Regions from separate parts of the Halalkalibacterium halodurans genome, predicted to be linked through region 1. Evidence: a T-box and tRNA genes for the amino acid it is inferred to sense, from the RefSeq annotation. Region 1 holds a T-box; the other holds one or more tRNA genes.

Evidence for each region. The T-box of region 1 lies ahead of serS (serine--tRNA ligase). A T-box ahead of a tRNA ligase gene usually reads a tRNA of that ligase, here a tRNA-Ser.
Region 2: it encodes a tRNA-Ser, which carries the amino acid that the T-box ahead of serS (serine--tRNA ligase) is inferred to sense. The anticodon was not compared.

The regions. Positions count from the first base shown of each region.
Region 1 is NZ_CP040441.1:31,179-40,017, reverse strand. Features, by position in the region: gene FED51_RS00155 (bifunctional metallophosphatase/5'-nucleotidase) at 1-1,348, shown strand, start outside; gene FED51_RS00150 (acetamidase/formamidase family protein) at 1,442-2,344, shown strand; gene serS (serine--tRNA ligase) at 2,762-4,039, opposite strand; T-box leader at 4,102-4,309, opposite strand; gene pdxT (pyridoxal 5'-phosphate synthase glutaminase subunit PdxT) at 4,309-4,899, opposite strand; gene pdxS (pyridoxal 5'-phosphate synthase lyase subunit PdxS) at 4,919-5,803, opposite strand; gene FED51_RS00130 (serine hydrolase) at 5,943-7,277, opposite strand; gene guaB (IMP dehydrogenase) at 7,385-8,839, opposite strand, start outside.
Region 2 is NZ_CP040441.1:2,958,803-2,967,641, reverse strand. Features, by position in the region: gene FED51_RS14440 (hypothetical protein) at 1-588, shown strand, start outside; gene FED51_RS14435 (HD domain-containing protein) at 617-1,264, opposite strand; gene FED51_RS14430 (ATP-dependent helicase) at 1,261-3,603, opposite strand; gene FED51_RS14425 (hypothetical protein) at 3,713-3,898, shown strand; tRNA gene FED51_RS14420 (tRNA-Gln) at 3,940-4,011, opposite strand; gene comGA (competence type IV pilus ATPase ComGA) at 4,127-5,173, shown strand; gene comGB (competence type IV pilus assembly protein ComGB) at 5,163-6,200, shown strand; gene FED51_RS14405 (glutathione peroxidase) at 6,234-6,707, opposite strand; tRNA gene FED51_RS14400 (tRNA-Ala) at 6,862-6,937, shown strand; tRNA gene FED51_RS14395 (tRNA-Ser) at 6,955-7,047, shown strand; tRNA gene FED51_RS14390 (tRNA-Met) at 7,219-7,295, shown strand; tRNA gene FED51_RS14385 (tRNA-Tyr) at 7,301-7,385, shown strand; tRNA gene FED51_RS14380 (tRNA-His) at 7,398-7,473, shown strand; tRNA gene FED51_RS14375 (tRNA-Gln) at 7,489-7,563, shown strand; tRNA gene FED51_RS14370 (tRNA-Gly) at 7,568-7,642, shown strand; tRNA gene FED51_RS14365 (tRNA-Arg) at 7,644-7,720, shown strand; tRNA gene FED51_RS14360 (tRNA-Gly) at 7,906-7,976, shown strand; gene yidD (membrane protein insertion efficiency factor YidD) at 8,018-8,245, opposite strand; gene comGC (competence type IV pilus major pilin ComGC) at 8,452-8,760, shown strand; gene comGD (competence type IV pilus minor pilin ComGD) at 8,753-8,839, shown strand, end outside.

The DNA of each region.
Region 1 (8,839 bases):
GGGATTAGCGAAAATCGCCTCCATCGCCAATTCCGTGCGTGAATCAAACTCAGAAAGCTTGCTGCTTGACCTTGGGGATACGTTCCACGGCACAAACTATGTGAACTTCAACGAAGGGGAAGCTGCCGCCGAAGCGATGAACCTTATGGGCTATGATGCGATGGTGGCAGGGAATCACGATTTTAACTTTGGCTATGAGCGGCTTGTTCAAATAGCTGAGGAGACTTTAGCATTCCCACTCCTAAGTGGTAACGTCCTTAAGACTGAATCAGGGAACACCCTATTCTCCACCCATCAGATCGTTCAGATTCACGATCAAAAGGTGGCGTTGATCGGCTTAACAGCTTCTGACACTCCAGTCAAGACACATCCCGATAACATTAAAGGCTTAACGTTTACCGATGAGGTGGAGGCTGCCCAATCGCTCGTCAATCAAATTGCACCGACCGTCGATCATGTGTTTCTTCTCACCCACATTGGCTATGGTGTCGACCGTCAGATCGCTGAACAAGTGGAAGGGATCGATTTAATTTTAGGAGGGCACAGCCATACGACGCTAGAGTCACCAGTGAAAGTAAACGATACGTATATTACGCAAGCGTATGAGCACGGAAAAGCTGTAGGCGTAACCTATGTCTTATTCCATCAAGGGGAATTCGCCTCTGCTTACGGCCAGCTTATTAGAGATTACCCAGGTTTAACGGCTGATCCTGAGGTTGAGAATTTACTCGATACGTATAAAAAAGAAGTAGAGGACGCTCTTGCGGAAGTGATTGGCACGGTACCCGAACGACTCGTTGGTGCGCGCGAGATTGTTCGCACCCAAGAATCCAACCTTGGGAACCTTATTACCGACGCCATGCGAGACATGACAGGCGCTGACATTGCCTTTACGAATGGTGGAGGCATCCGTGCAAACATCGAAGCAGGCGACGTGACAAAAGGAGACGTAATCGCTGCATTCCCATTTACGAATACGGTGATAGCCCTTGAAATCACAGGGGATCAATTATTACAATCACTCGAGCATTCGGTTCGTTTAGCTCCAGCTGAAAACGGAGGCTTTCTTCAAGTATCTGGCGTTCAGATGACGTATGATCAAACGAAAGCACCAGGAGAACGTATTATCGATCTTACGGTTAACGGTGAACCTTTGGATAAAAATAAAACGTATACAGTTGCCACTAATGACTTTTTAGCAGCTGGCGGTGATGGTTACTCTTGGTTGGCCGATGGAACCCTTGTTATCGACACGGGTGAATTGCTTAGCGAGGCGGCTAGTCGTTATATTGCTTCTGGTCAGCCAATCCCTCCTGTGGAAGGACGAATCCAAGTGGTTGGGCAATAATCCCTCACCTTTCCTCAAAGCCAATCGTGCTTTGAGGATTTTTTATTCCCTTTTATGGTAAAGTGAAGCTGGAAGGCATAAGGAGGCTAAGCTATGATTCGACTATCGAATGAGAACACCATCTTTTTTATGGATAAGGAAAATGTCCCTATCGCTTCTTGTCAATCAGGGGATACGGTCATTTTTGAAACGAAGGATTGTTTCAGCGATCAAATAACGAATGAAGAGCAAGCGCTCACGTCCATTGACTTTAACCGAGTAAACCCCGCTACCGGCCCTCTCTACGTCGAAGGAGCCAGACGAGGGGATATGCTTGAAATCGAGATACTCGACATCAAGGTAGGCAAACAAGGTGTCATGACTGCTGCTCCTGGACTAGGAGCACTTGGCGAGTCCTTAAACTCACCAACAACAAAGCTCTTTCCTATCGAAGGGGATGACGTCGTTTATTCCACGGGTCTCCGCCTCCCTCTTCAACCGATGATCGGAGTGATCGGAACGGCACCGCCAGGAGAACCGATCAATAACGGTACCCCAGGACCACACGGCGGCAACCTAGACACGAAAGATATTAAGCCAGGAACAACGGTCTATCTTCCAGTGGAGGTGGATGGAGCATTACTCGCCCTCGGAGATTTACATGCCGCAATGGGAGATGGGGAAATCCTTATCTGTGGTGTTGAAATTGCTGGCACCGTTACGTTAAAAGTAAATGTCAAGAAAGAGCGAATGTTCCCCCTTCCTGCGCTTAAAACAGATACCCATTTTATGACCATAGCCTCTGCGGAAACGTTAGATGCAGCCGCTGTTCAAGCGACAAAAAACATGGCTACCTTTTTAGCGAATCGCACAGCACTGTCGATAGAAGAAGCAGGCATGCTTTTGAGCGGTGCTGGTGATCTATACGTCAGTCAAATCGTCAATCCACTAAAGACAGCGCGTTTCTCATTAGCTTTGCATTACTTTGAAAAATTGGGTGTTGATCTATGTAACTAACGAAAGCCCCCACTTGGAGGATGGAGTCAACCTTATCCTATTGGGACTCACACCATTCGACGAGGAAAGGGAAGAACCTCCTCTGAATGAAATTTCATTTTCACTTTATAATCAAAAATAGAGGGCGTTCACTCTTGTTGAAACGCCCTTTTTGAGACAGCTCCTTTGCTTATTCGTTCGAAATGGCGACTTGGCGGACGCTTTCACCACAGGCACAAGTGCAACATCGACTCACGCACACTTTGTTTGCATGCGATTTTTTTGCGTAACCAAACGGCTACTTATCTGCAGTATACCATGAATCAACTCGTGCTTCGGATCTCATTCCAGAGAACCACACAAAAATCGGGAGAACCGTTTGATGCGGTTCTCCCGACTTTATGTTTTAAGGTGCTTTTGCGACAGCCCCCTTTGTAACTACGCCTCAAACTTTTCCATCCCACCCATATACGGGCGAAGCACTTCTGGAATGACAATTGTTCCGTCTTCCTGTTGATAGTTTTCCAAAATCGCTGCCACCGTACGGCCAACAGCAAGGCCAGAACCGTTTAATGTGTGAACGAACTCAGCTTTGCCTTTCGCCTCTCGACGGAATTTAATGTTGGCTCTGCGCGCTTGAAAGTCTTCAAAGTTACTGCAAGAAGAAATTTCCCGATACGTGTTTGCGCTCGGAATCCATACTTCTAAGTCATACTTTTTCGCTGCTGTAAAGCCGAGATCAGCCGTACACATGCTCATCACCCGATATGGAAGCTTCAGAAGCTGCAACACCTTTTCGGCATGGCCTGTGAGCTTTTCAAGTTCATCATAAGAATCTTCAGGTGCTACAAATCGAACGAGTTCGACTTTATTAAATTGGTGCTGCCTGATCAGTCCACGGGTATCGCGCCCAGCAGAGCCTGCTTCAGAACGGAAATTCATGCTGTATGCCGTGTAAGCGATCGGTAGCTGATCCGCAGATAAAATTTCGTCTCGATGCAAGTTGGTCACTGGGACTTCTGCTGTCGGAATGAGGAAATAATCCTCCTCGCGAATTTTAAAGGCGTCCTCTTCAAACTTCGGTAATTGTCCCGTTCCAGTCATGCTCGTACGATTGACGAGGTATGGCGGAAGAACCTCCTCATAGCCGTGCTTGTCGTGATGGAGATCCATCATAAAGTTAATAAGCGCACGCTCTAACCGCGCTCCTGCCCCTTTATAGAAGGCAAAACGGCTTCCTGTGACTTTCGCGGCACGCTCAAAATCAACAATACCTAATGCTGTGGCTAGATCCCAATGGGCTTTCGGTTCAAAAGGAAAGTTCGGCACTTCCCCCCATTTACGCACTTCGACGTTGTCATCTTCCGTTTCACCAACAGGAGTGCTTTCGTGGGGGACATTTGGAATCGCAAGCAATAGTTGATCAAGCTCTTCATCAAGTTGACGCAATGTTTCATCTAACCCTTTAATCTCATCAGAAACGTCACGCATTTCTTTAATGAGATGATCTGCGTCTTTCTTTTCCCGTTTAAGCTGAGCGACCTTTTGTGATACTTGGTTACGACGGCTTTTTAATTCTTCTACCTTTACAATCACTTGCCGCCTTTTTTCATCTAGGCTACCAAACTTTTCGAGGCCTGAAATGTCCTCACCACGTGTTTGCAACTTTTCCTTAATTCCTGCAAAGTCTTTTCGCAACCGTTTAATATCCAACATATAAAACGCCTCCTTTGGTATCGAATCAATGTTTATATACAAAAAAGCTCTCATCCCTAAAGAAAAGGGACGAGAGCACCCGCGTTGCCACCCTTGTTGCCAGCTATACCGCTGACCACTCATCTGGATAACGGCCAGAACCGGAAACGCCTACTTATGTTCAGCATTCCACTCAAGGATGGATTCATAGGCACCTCTGGCTAGTTCGCACCGTCCACTAGCTCTCTGAACAGAAGTATTCCTATTACTAGTTCCTCTCAACGCATTGTTTATGATTGAGCAATGGTTTTTGCTTCTTTTACCATTTGGACGAAGTATTGATGAAATCTCCGATCATCCGTCAGTTCAGGATGGAATGAACAACCAAGCAAATGACCTTGTCTAGCGACAACAATTTCATCGCCAAACTTGGACAGCACGTCCACATTTTGACCCACTTCCTGAATTAAAGGGGCACGGATAAAAACCGCACGTACGTCATCGCCAACGCCTTCCACAATCAAGTCTGTTTCGAAGCTTTCGCGCTGACGACCAAAAGCGTTCCGTTGCACTGTCATATCCATTAATTCAAGATGCCCATGATCCTCTCCATCAATACGTGCCGCCATTAAAATCAACCCAGCACACGTACCAAATACCGGCTTGCCCTGTGCAGCGAATGCCTTCAAAGGTTCAAAAAAGCCATATTTATCGATGAGGCGGCGCATCGTCGTGCTTTCCCCACCAGGGAAGACAAGACCGTCCAACTCCTCAAGCTGCTCTACTTTCTTGACAATGCTCACTTCCACCCCAGGAGCTTCGAGGCAGCGGACATGCTCCCTAACGGCTCCCTGAAGTGCCAATACACCGATTTTCACCATTGGCTTCCTAGCTTCCTTTCTACCAGCCACGCTCTTGCATACGTTCAGAAGCATCCAATGTAGAAATCTCAATCCCTTTCATTGCTGTTCCAAGACCTTTGGATAATTTCGCAATGAGGTCATAATCTTCATAATGTGTAGTCGCTTCAACGATCGCGCGAGCAAATTTCTCTGGTGTTTCTGATTTGAAGATACCAGAACCGACAAATACTCCGTCTGCACCTAGTTGCATCATTAATGCTGCGTCTGCAGGTGTTGCCACGCCGCCGGCTGCAAAGTTAACGACTGGGAGCTTGCCTGTTTCTTTAATACTTAATAATAGCTCATAAGGAGCTCCGATGTTTTTTGCCTCTGTCATGAGCTCATCTGTTGACATGTTAGAGACCTTACGAATTTGTGCTTGCATCATGCGCATATGACGTACAGCTTCGACTATATTTCCTGTTCCAGGCTCGCCTTTTGTCCGAATCATGGAGGCTCCCTCACCGATTCGACGAGCGGCTTCGCCTAAATCACGTGCACCGCAAACAAACGGCACGGTAAAGTCACGCTTGTTTAAATGGTATACTTCATCCGCTGGTGTTAAAACTTCACTCTCATCAATGTAGTCAACACCTAACGCTTCAAGAACACGTGCTTCAACAATATGACCGATTCGGCATTTTGCCATGACTGGAATTGAGACAGCATTCATCACTTCTTCAACAATTGTTGGGTCTGCCATACGCGCAACACCACCGGCTGCACGAATGTCTGCAGGAACTCTCTCAAGTGCCATAACTGCTACAGCACCTGCTTCTTCAGCAATTTTCGCTTGTTCTGCGTTCACAACGTCCATGATGACGCCGCCTTTTTGCATTTCTGCCATTCCACGTTTGACGCGATCCGTACCTGTATCCACCATCATCCATTCCTCCTATACCGATGCTCTTCACTACTCATTCACATAGTATCTCAAGTCATCCATAAGATTATCATAAATTTCAGTAATTATTGTAGCACGAAACGAACTTTCCGCAAAGGCGTATGACACCTTTGACCTATTATGAGAACCAACCGCGAACGGTATCAGCCGCTGCACTCCAAACGTTGGAGAAAAAACCACCGATGCCTCGCATGAGGAGGGAGAACCAACCTGCTCGCTCAACATCTGCATCTGTCACGAGAGTCGCCCCACCTTGCTGGTCTTCATAGAGATAGGCCGTCTCCCCATCACCGGAATACGTAAGGGTAATCTGACCTACCGCTTGTCCAGCCTCTACTGGAGCCTCAAGCCCTCCATCTTCATCAAGTGATGATTCATCAATCGTAACGACTGGATCATAGAGTTCTTCTTCTCCATTACGGACAACCGCATGCAATGGTTCACTTGTTGAAATGGAAACCTCTCGCTCTTTTCCTGAAGATACTGGCAATGTTTGGGCTTCTGCTGGTTGAAATCCTGCTGGTAACACTTCTGTATGAGTAAAGTTGTTAAAGCCATAATCTAATAGCTTCGCCGTTTCTTTAAAGCGGTCATCCCGCGTCTCAGTGCGCATCACAACGGAAATCAAGCGCATGCCGTTCCGTTCAGCTGTTCCTGTAAAGCAATTCCCTGCTTCGGCTGTATAGCCGGTTTTTAAACCGTCAATTCCTTCATAATCGTGCTGTGGTCTAATCCCTTTAAGCATCCAGTTCCAGTTTTCCATTTCAATTTCTTCGCCTTCACCAGCACGAAATGTTTTTTCTGGGATGCTCGCCGTTTCTAAAACTTCAGGATAATCCTTTAGGAGGTTATATGCAAGCTTAGCCGTTGCTCTAGCAGACATGACGTTTTCCGCATTCGCATCCGTTCCTTCCGGATGATTCCCTAGCAAATCTTTGTTATTTAAACCAGATGAATTCACAAACTTGAAATCTTCGAGACCTAATTCTTCCCCTTTTTCATTCATCCGTTGAACAAAGGCGGATTCGGAGCCTGCGATTAATTCTGCTAAAGCAATTGTTGAAGCATTGGCAGAATAGATCGCCACAGATTCATAGAGTTCCTTTACAGTGTAAGTCTCATCTTGTCTGAGAGGAACATTGGATAACTGTACATATAAGGAAAGCTCTCGCACGTAATCACTAATCGGAACTTCCTGGTCCCAAGAGATTTCCCCTTCATTTATGGCTTCGAGGATGAGATATTCGCTCATCATCTTCGTCATACTTGCTGTAGGTAAAACGGCATCAATATTTTTTCCATATAAAATTTTTCCTGATTCTGCGTCCACTAAAATGGCTGATTCTGCCTCTAATTCAAAAGCGGCGTTGGCCGTCATTGCTGGCGTAAACATAGAAAAAACCATAGCCATGGCAAGGACAAGAATGAACCATTTTTTGGTCTGGTGTTTCACGTTTTCTGCACCTCCACTAACTGTCACATAAACGATATTTTATCACATCCTTTCATAAAAAAATAGATAGGGAAGTCCCCTATCTATGAATTGTTACAACACCGTAATTATAATGTATAGTTTGGTGCTTCTTTTGTAATCTGAACGTCATGTGGATGACTTTCTCGTAATCCAGCACCGGTAATACGAATAAATTGCGTATTTTCTCGCAGTTCATCAATCGTCTTCGTTCCACAATAGCCCATACCTGCACGAATCCCGCCGACAAGTTGATGAATCGTATCATGAAGTGGCCCTTTATAAGGGATTCTTCCTTCAATTCCCTCTGGAACGAGTTTCTGATTATTTTCCTGGAAATAACGATCCTTACTTCCTTTTTCCATCGCACCGAGAGACCCCATCCCTCGATATACTTTAAATTGGCGCCCTTGGAAAATTTCTCTCTCCCCAGGGCTCTCTGAAACACCTGCGAGAAGACTTCCAAGCATGACGGCATGTCCACCAGCAGCTAGTGCCTTGACGATATCTCCAGAGTATTTAATTCCTCCATCAGCAATAATTGGTACTCCGTGCTTTCTCGCTTCATTTGCGCAATCATAGACAGCGGTAATTTGAGGAACCCCAATTCCTGCAACAATTCGAGTCGTACAGATGGAGCCAGGCCCAATTCCTACTTTGACAACATTGGCACCAGCTTCAATTAAATCTCTTGTTGCTTCAGCTGTTGCTACGTTTCCAGCAATAATCGTTAAATCAGGGTATTGCTCGCGAATGGCTTTTACTTTTTCTAGGACACCTTTTGAGTGACCATGGGCTGTATCGATGACAATGACGTCGACACCCGCCTCCACCAACGCAGCAACTCGCACATCTGTATCAGCAGATACGCCAACAGCAGCCCCAACAATGAGACGTCCTTGGGAATCTTTCGCTGAATTCGGGAATTCGATTACTTTTTCGATATCTTTTATCGTAATAAGCCCTTTTAATGTACCACTTTCATCAACGAGTGGTAATTTCTCAATTTTATGCTTTTGTAAAATTTCTTCAGCTTCTTTCAACGTCGTACCGACTGGTGCGGTCACTAAGTTTTCCTTTGTCATCACATCATCTATTAACGTGGAATAATCTTCAATAAAGCGTAGGTCGCGGTTTGTAAGGATGCCGACAAGCTTTTGATCTTCGTCAACAATAGGGACACCGGAAATCCGATACTTACCCATTAAGTGTTCCGCATCAAAAACTTGGCGATCTGGAGTTAAGAAAAAGGGATTCGTTATAACGCCGCTTTCTGATCGTTTAACTCGGTCTACCTGCTCTGCTTGCTCTTCTACAGACATGTTCTTATGAATAATTCCAAGTCCACCTTCGCGTGCAATGGCGATCGCCATTTTCGCTTCTGTCACCGTATCCATCCCTGCACTAATAATCGGAATGTTAAGTTGTAATGTTTCCGTTAGCTTTGTTTTAACTGAAACATCTCGAGGTAGTACCTCTGATTTTGCAGGAACGAGTAACACGTCATCAAAGGTAAGCCCTTCCTTTTGAAACTTATTCTCCCA
Region 2 (8,839 bases), 1.4 Mb from region 1:
TACGAAAATGATTATTACTACGGGATGATTGATGAATTAAAACAGGAAAATGAAGCGTTGTCTGCACAGCTGAGCAAATATGAGCGGTTAGAAGAACTAGTAACGGAAATGACAAAAGAACGAGAGAGGTTAAGAGCGACCATTGTTGAACTAGAAGAACAGCTTGAGAATATGCAAGCACGGGAAAAAGTAGCAGAGGTGGAGAGTGTAGAGGAACGAGTAGAAGACGTGCAACAAGAAGCGATTGAAGATGCAGGGCAAGAAGAGAAATCGCACGAAGGAGAAGCAGTGGAGTCTACTGAAGGAGTAAAGGAGCAAAAAGTTGAACCACAGCTTGACAATGAAACAACCTCCACCGAAGAGGTCAAGGTGGAGCACCGTGTAGACGTCAACGAAAAGGAAGGAAAGAAGGCGGCAGAGGAGCAGCTATCACCTACATCCTCAGCTGGAGATTTTTCATTTTTACAACAGCGAAAGCAGGAAAAAAAGCCGTCACGGAAAGTAGAGAACATTCAAATTCCTGAGACAAATGATGCGGAAGTGAATTGGTTTTTACGAAATGTAAAAGATCAACAGAAAAGGAGGTAGTCGCAATGCGGGCTACCTCTATAAACAATTACATATCTCCATTCCATTCCGATAAAAACCTCTCAATAAACTGTTCCATGAACACGTGACGCTCTTTCGCAAGCTGTTTGCCCGTCTCAGTGTTCATTAAATCTTTTAATTTGAATAGCTTTTCGTAAAAATGGTTAATAGCCGTTGATTTACCATGACGGTACTCTTCTACTGTCATCGTTTCACGAATGGGTAACTCTGGGTCGTAAATGGGCTGCCCTTTGTTACCTGAATAGGCAAATGTTCGGGCAATGCCGATGGCGCCAAGGGCATCGAGCCTGTCAGCGTCTTGAACAACCATGGCCTCTCGCGTAGCTAGAGATTGACCGTGTCCACCTTTGAACGAGATCGTATTGATAATGTCCATAGTATGGTCGATTTTTTGGCTAGGTACTCCAGCAGCTTCCATCCAGTCGATTAACTGCTGTTTGGCTGTTTCTGGATCATCGACTAGTTTATCATCGATTAAATCGTGAAAAAGTGCAGCGATTTGAACAACAAATACGTCGACCTTCTCTTGTTCTCCAATGGCCTTCGCCATTAGTGTAACTCGTCGAATGTGATACCAATCATGTCCTGAGTATTCATCCATGAGCTGTTTCTTGACCCATGCTTCAGCAGATTGTAAGATCGCTTGCTCGTTCATTGTTCCACTCCTTTTCTTTGGTGTTGTCTGTGATTGCGTAACATCTCTCGTACAAATCGGGAGCGCTGGGCGTTTTTACTGCGGCGCATCGATGGAACGGAAATGAACAGTTGTTCTTGAGCTCGCGTCATCGCGACATACATCAATCGTCTTTCTTCTTCTAATGGGCGATCGTCTCCTTCTCTCCAGGCATCGAGAGCATAATCATGAGGGAGGCTTCCTTCCACTGCGCTTAATAAATAAACATGCTGAAACTCTAATCCTTTTGCACGATGAATGGTCATGAGCTGAACCGCTTCCTCTTGGGCAGGTGCTTTTTTTAGTTCGTGATGCTTTGCAATCATGTGACTCACATGATCCAAAAAGGTAGGAATGGTTGCAAAGGAGTTAGCCGCAACGATTAAATCCTTCAAATCATCAGACCCCCGATCCATGACATTCCCTTCATTGCCTCGCTTTTTAATAAAGTCTGTCAGCCCCATGTGTTTTTCGATCATGCTAATCGCTTGAGTAGGTGAAAGGTGTGGAAGCTTCTGAAAATAAGGAAGGAGCTTCTTTAGCTTTTTCTGTTGAAACGGCTGTACATTTTTAAGATGAAGGAGGGCGTCGAGTAAAGAGCAATCGTGAAAGATCGTGATCGCCTTTAGTTCTTGAAGCGTGTCTTTTTTTAGAAAAAGAGCCGGTAACAATTCCTCCATCGCCTTCGGATCATCTTGATTCACACTTAAACGTAGATAGGCTAGCACTTTCCGGACGGTGGAGCGTTGGTAGAATGATTCTCCTTCCTGCTCCATTCGGAATGGGACATTCGAAGCGACCAACCGTTCAAACATCGCACGTACACTAACATTTGTACGATATAAAATGGCAAATGCTGAAGGTGAGGTGCCAGAGGCAATCTTCTCCTGAATATCGCTTAAAATCATCGTCGCTTCTTCCTCTTCATCATAAGGGTAAAAAAGCAAAGGCGCCTTTTCTGAATCGTATTGCGCACGCACCGACTTCGCAATCCGCTGTTTGTTATGATGGATCACATTTTGCGCACACATGACAATTGGATGGGAGGAGCGGTAATTGTCTTTAAGGACGATTTGTTTTGCGTGCTCATAGTCTCGTTCAAACGCTTGAATATAAGAAGGGTCACTCCCTCTAAACGAGTAAATGGACTGATCATCATCTCCAACGACGCAAATATTCTTCTCTTTTTGTGTTAACAGTCGGATGAGCTCATACTGAACTTTATTGATGTCTTGATACTCATCGACAAACAGATAACGAAATCGCTCCTGGTACCGCGCTAATAGCTCGTGGTTTTGTGTAAGGGTTTCATATGCGCCGATGAGCATATCATCAAAATCAAACCATTGCTGGCTAATACGTGAATGCTCGTATCCTTCATAGAGGTATAAGCAGTTTTCTTCCCAAGTTGACTTTGGTTGGATGTCACCTGGATGGAGCATATGGTTTTTCCACCAACTAATCTGTGTTAACGCTTGGTCGTAAGCAAATTCTTTCTCATCCAACCCCTTTTTCTGACCATGCTCTCTTAAAAGTTGCATTCGTTGCCAATCCCATTTTAATAATTTATCCATTCGCCACTTCTCAGGAGTTGCATGGGCAGCGATTCGATAAAAAATACTATGGAATGTACCGATAGCTAACCGCTTTAAACGATTGGTAGGGAGAGTAAAATAGGTTGACATCCGTTCTTGCATTTCGCGAGCAGCTTTTTGTGTAAAAGTGACTAGCAGCATACTCAACGGATCGATTTGTTGTTCAGAAATCATATAGGCGGCCCTTGTCGTGAGAACGCGTGTTTTCCCACTTCCTGCACCAGCTATAATAAGCAAAGGACCTTCTGTTGTTGTAATGGCCTGCCATTGGTCGTCATTTAAGAAAATTCCTTGTTCCTTCAAGCGTTCGTCAAAAGGGGAGCGAGATTGGTTTGTGTTCACCTCATTCGGGATAAAAGGAGGGAAGGATGTCATTCGTTCAGGTTCCTTCCACTTTTTTATCATTTCAGTTGAACCGTTTGAAATTTTTTGTTGCTTCGGTAAGCGAAAGCTCCCAACGAATGTTCCAGTTGGCGAAGATGTGTGATTGCTCTTGACCTGTTGCTTTTGTTCTATGTAGTCCACTTCTTTTTGCAGACAGAGCTCGGACGGGTGACGGTGAACAAAGGTAGGCTCATGCTGAATGGTTAAACGTAACCTAACGGGTTTTCCGCAGTGCATACATTTTATTTCTTGTCCAACACTAGCCATATATAGCTTTTGCCAATCTTGTCGGTCACAATGTGCGAGATCGACGTGCTGTCCGTTATGTAAAGCAATACGCATAGTGACCTCCTCTTATCTTAAAAGTTCATCTTTACTATCGTAGCAAATTTTTTAGTGTTTGTGACATGCTAGTGCTTTAGGAAATGAAGAAAAAGGAGGGTGGTAGTGAATGAAAGCCTTGATTGGACTAGGCTTGGTGCTTACGTTAATAGCCGGGTTTTTAATGATTTATGGATGGTATTTGCATAGGCGGCTCTTTTTTGGACCATTTATTGCGTTATTGCTCGGAGTGAACTTTTTGCTCATTTTGAAAGAGCGTGTAGCTGTGCGAAGGATGGCCGGAGATCGATCATAATAAAAAAACGACAGATCGTTGAACGATCGTCGTTTTTTTTACTGGGCTAGCTGGATTCGAACCAGCGCATCACGGAGTCAAAGTCCGTTGCCTTACCGCTTGGCTATAGCCCAATGGGTTACACACTCTAGTATGACTAATTGGTTCAGCTTTATTCAAAAAAATGAAGGATTGTCCTAATTTTTGTCGAATGTAAAACTTTAGATGTAGATGGAAGGAGGTGAACCTTTGACGACCATTCACAACCAGAGTCGAAAGCTCCTACTTCAAGCATTACGTCAAGGGGCAAGTGACATTCATTTGTCAGGAACACGAGAAGACGGGATCATCCAGTTTCGTTTAAACGGTCGGCTCGCCCCGTTTCAAAGGATTCCCCTTCAAACGGCAGAAAGACTCGTCAGCCACTTTAAATTTTCAGCAGGTTTAGATATTGGCGAACGGCGAAAGCCTCAAAGCGGGGCGATGGATCTTATACTAGAACAAAAGATTCCAGTTTCTCTGCGCGTTTCCACTTTACCCACTCCCCTTTTCGAAGCGGTGGCCATTCGACTTCATCCTCAGCAAACCCCTTTTGCCCTTGAGTCAATTCCGTTGATAAAAAGACAAGCTCAACAGCTCATTTCCTTGATGACACGAACGCAAGGGCTCATTCTCCTAACAGGAGCGACAGGCTCAGGGAAGACAACAACACTCTACGCCATGCTCCAGAAGGCACTCCACATGCAAAACCTCCACATTGTCACGATAGAAGATCCGATTGAACAATTAAATCCCGCGTTTACACAGTTTGAAATGAATGAAAAGGCTCAGTTAACCTATGAAGTCGGTCTGAAAGCGGCCTTGCGCCATGATCCCGATGTGATTATGATTGGGGAAATTCGCGATCAGACAACGGCCGTTTATGCTGTTCGTGCCGCTCTAACCGGTCACCTCGTATTGGCAACGATCCATAGTGCCAATGCCAGGGGAACAATCACCAGGTTATGTGAGATGGGGGTTGCGCTTCATGACCTTCGAGAGGTAGTGGTAGCGATCATTGCTCAAGAGCTGATCTCACGAAAATGTCCCCTTTGTCTCTCGAGCGATTGTTCCCCTTATTGCACATGGCTCAACAATCGAAAGCGTGCCGCTATTTTTGACATTCTCGAAGGAAAGGCATTACAAGAAGCATTAACAGCAAACGATTCTTCTTTTGACGGATTAGGAAAAGAACGTAGGTTTGCCATTGCACTAGGCTATATAGAAGAAAAGGAGGCAAAGAATCGTGCCCTTTAAAGGTGCAGAGTGGTCAAAGGAAAAGAAGGCGCGCTACTTAATGCACGTTGGTCAATTGCTTGAACAAGGATACCACCTTTATGAAGCTGTTCAATTTCTCGCAATTCACGCTCCCTCCTCTGCACAAAAGAAAATGAACGCAATGCTAATGGATTTACGATCAGGATACCCGTTGCACAAAGCTCTTGACCATTTGCAGCTTCCGCAAGACGTGCAGCTGCTATTGTATGTCAGTGAACGGAATGGGGATTTGGCCCAAGGGTTTCGGAAATCTGGAGAGCTATTTAAGAAAAGGGAGGAGATGAAGCGAAAGTGGGAAGGCGCGATGCGCTATCCACTTTTATTAATCATCGTAACGCTGCTGCTGATGTTTATCCTTATGTATTTTGTCCTTCCCCACCATGAAACGTTATACCGTTCCCTACAAATCGAATTGCCAGTTATTACGAAGCTTGTAATCGCTTGTAGTGAAAAGCTTCCATGGTTGTTTACTGCCTTTTTCGTTGTGGCGATTTTACTTGTATTGACCTATTTTGTTACGTTTCACCGTTTTCCCCCAACGAAAAAAGTAACAGTGCTTTTACGAATACCAGGTTTGTCACAATGGACGAAGGAAGTGATCACATGTCTATTTTGTTTAACGCTAGGTGGTTTATTAAAAGGAGGACTTTCCATCATGGAGGCGCTTTCAATCTGTAAAGAACAAGATTTCTTTTTGTTCTTTCGAAGTGAGGGCGAGGAAATGATGTTAGAACTGGAGAATGGTGAACGACTTTATGAGTGCTTACGGCGCCGTCCTCATTATTTAAAAGAACTCCCATTTGTTGTGGAGAACGGGGAAAAAACAGGAAATTTAGCAAAGGATCTTTTATATTTTAGCGACTATCAACTAGAAGAGTTTGAGCGGAGAGTGAAAAAATGGCTTGTCGCAATCCAACCAATCGTTTTTAGTATGATTGGAGCGGTCATTCTTGTTCTGTTTTTAGCGATGATGCTTCCAGTTTTCCAAATGATCGGGGCTATATAAACGAAGCGGCCTGAATAAGTTCAGACCGATTTGTTAAAGGAGCTCTTCTATGTCGTCTTTTATTTTTATAGGAGAAGTACTTGGTGCATACCGTTTTACCACATTGCCGGAACGATCAATGAGAAATTTCGTGAAATTCCACTTAATCTTTTCAGTAAACAAGCCTCCTTGCTGACTTGTTAAATATTGAAACAGAGGGTGGGCTTCCTTTCCGTTTACCTTTACTTTTTCAAAAATAGGGAAGCTCACCCCATAATTCCGTTCACAAAAGGCAGCAATTTCGTTATGGTCACCAGGTTCTTGGTTCATAAATTGATTACTAGGAAATCCAAGCACAGTGAATCCTTGATCTTTATACGTTTCATACAAGATTTGTAGCTCTTCATATTGAGGGGTGAGCCCACACTTGCTGGCCGTATTGACGATGAGTAGAACTTGATCCTTATAATCAGAAAGAGCCTTTTCTTCTCCGTTAATAAGTCGTGCGGAAAATTCATGTATGCTCATCACGAGCCTCCTTTTCCTTCTTTTAAAAATAATGTATACTGTACAACAAGGAATTTCAAAGAAAATGAGCCAATAAAATTTTTTTGGAATAACTATTGATTTTTCTAGTGAATGTATGGTATATTATAAACCGTCGCTACGAGATACACATGATGGGGCCTTAGCTCAGCTGGGAGAGCGCCTGCTTTGCACGCAGGAGGTCAGCGGTTCGATCCCGCTAGGCTCCACCATTTAATTGCATGATGTTGGAGGAGTACCCAAGTCTGGCTGAAGGGATCGGTCTTGAAAACCGACAGGCGGGTTAAACCGCGCGGGGGTTCGAATCCCTCCTCCTCCGCCACTTTACAACAACATCCATTTACTTTATAACGACGCGGGGTGGAGCAACGAGCGAAACTTCTGCCGAGAAAGCAACGAGTAACCTCGACGCATGATAGCGTCTGAGAGGAAACGAGAAGAGGAGAGGTCCTGCTTCTTTAGAAAAAAACAACATCCATTTACTTTATAACGACGCGGGGTGGAGCAGTCTGGTAGCTCGTCGGGCTCATAACCCGAAGGTCGGCGGTTCAAATCCGTCCCCCGCAACCAAAGATGGAGGGGTAGCGAAGTGGCTAAACGCGGCGGACTGTAAATCCGCTCCCTCAGGGTTCGGCGGTTCGAATCCGTCCCCCTCCACCATTTATAGTCTTGGCGACTGTGGCGAAGTGGTTAACGCACCGGATTGTGGCTCCGGCACTCGTGGGTTCGATTCCCATCAGTCGCCCCATTTTGCTTTTGATATTGGGCTATAGCCAAGCGGTAAGGCAACGGACTTTGACTCCGTGATGCGCTGGTTCGAATCCAGCTAGCCCAGCCAATAGGCGGAAGTAGTTCAGTGGTAGAACACCACCTTGCCAAGGTGGGGGTCGCGGGTTCGAATCCCGTCTTCCGCTCCAGGCGCCCGTAGCTCAATTGGATAGAGCGTTTGACTACGGATCAAAAGGTTAGGGGTTCGACTCCTCTCGGGCGCGCCATTGAAATGAAAAACCAATCATCAGAAAACAACATAACATGCGGGTGTAGTTTAGTGGTAAAGCCTCAGCCACGAGCAAAACATCTGCCGAGAAAGTAGCGAGTTGCCTTGACGCATCAAGCGACGCAAGCTTGGCGAGAAGAGGAAGAGGCATGAAAAACCAATCATCAGAAAACAACATAACATGCGGGTGTAGTTTAGTGGTAAAACCTCAGCCTTCCAAGCTGATGTCGTGGGTTCGATTCCCATCACCCGCTTTGAAAATAGAAGGCGTCCAAGTTTGTTAATAACAAGGACGCTATTTTTCTTGTTTTTTTTCAGGTACTGGATCAATTCCGCCCCGATGAAAAGGGTGACATTTAGAAATGCGTTTAATTGTTAGCCATCCACCTTTCAATACGCCAAACCGTTGAATCGCTTCAATTCCATAGTGGGAACATGTAGGATAAAAACGGCATGTTGGTGGCGTTAGAGGTGAGATGAATTTTTGATACAATCGAATGCAGCCAATAAAAAAACGTTTCATGTTTATCATCCTTTTTTGCGAATCCATGTAAAAATAATCGAAAATAAAAAAGGAAAGCTGTATCATATTGTCGAAATAGAAGATGACCCTACATGGAAAGGAGGGTATTCTTCTTTATTGACTCCTTCTTTTATCTTCTCTTTCCCTCTCGAGCTTGTCAACTTTATTCCCTTTGTCTTAATTAAATGAACGAAAGGAGCTGAAACATGAAAAAACCGTTCCACCGCCAAGCTGGTTTTACGCTTGTCGAAATGATGATCGTCTTAATGATCATATCTATTTTGCTGCTTGTAGCTCTTCCAAGTATGACGAAAAACAATGAGGTGGCTGGGGATAAAGGTTGTGAAGCCACCGTTAAGTTATTACAAACACAAGTTCACGCTTATGAAATTGACCATGATCGACTTCCTACCAATTTGGATGCATTAAAACGAGAAGGATATGTAGAGCATACTGAATGCCCCAATGGGAAAAAGCTAACACTTCGAAATGGAGTCGTGGCTATTAGTGAGTAGATCTAACGGTTTTACCCTCATGGAAACCCTCATCGTGCTCTTCATCTTTTCCATTCTCATCAGCCTTCCACTTGCTTTC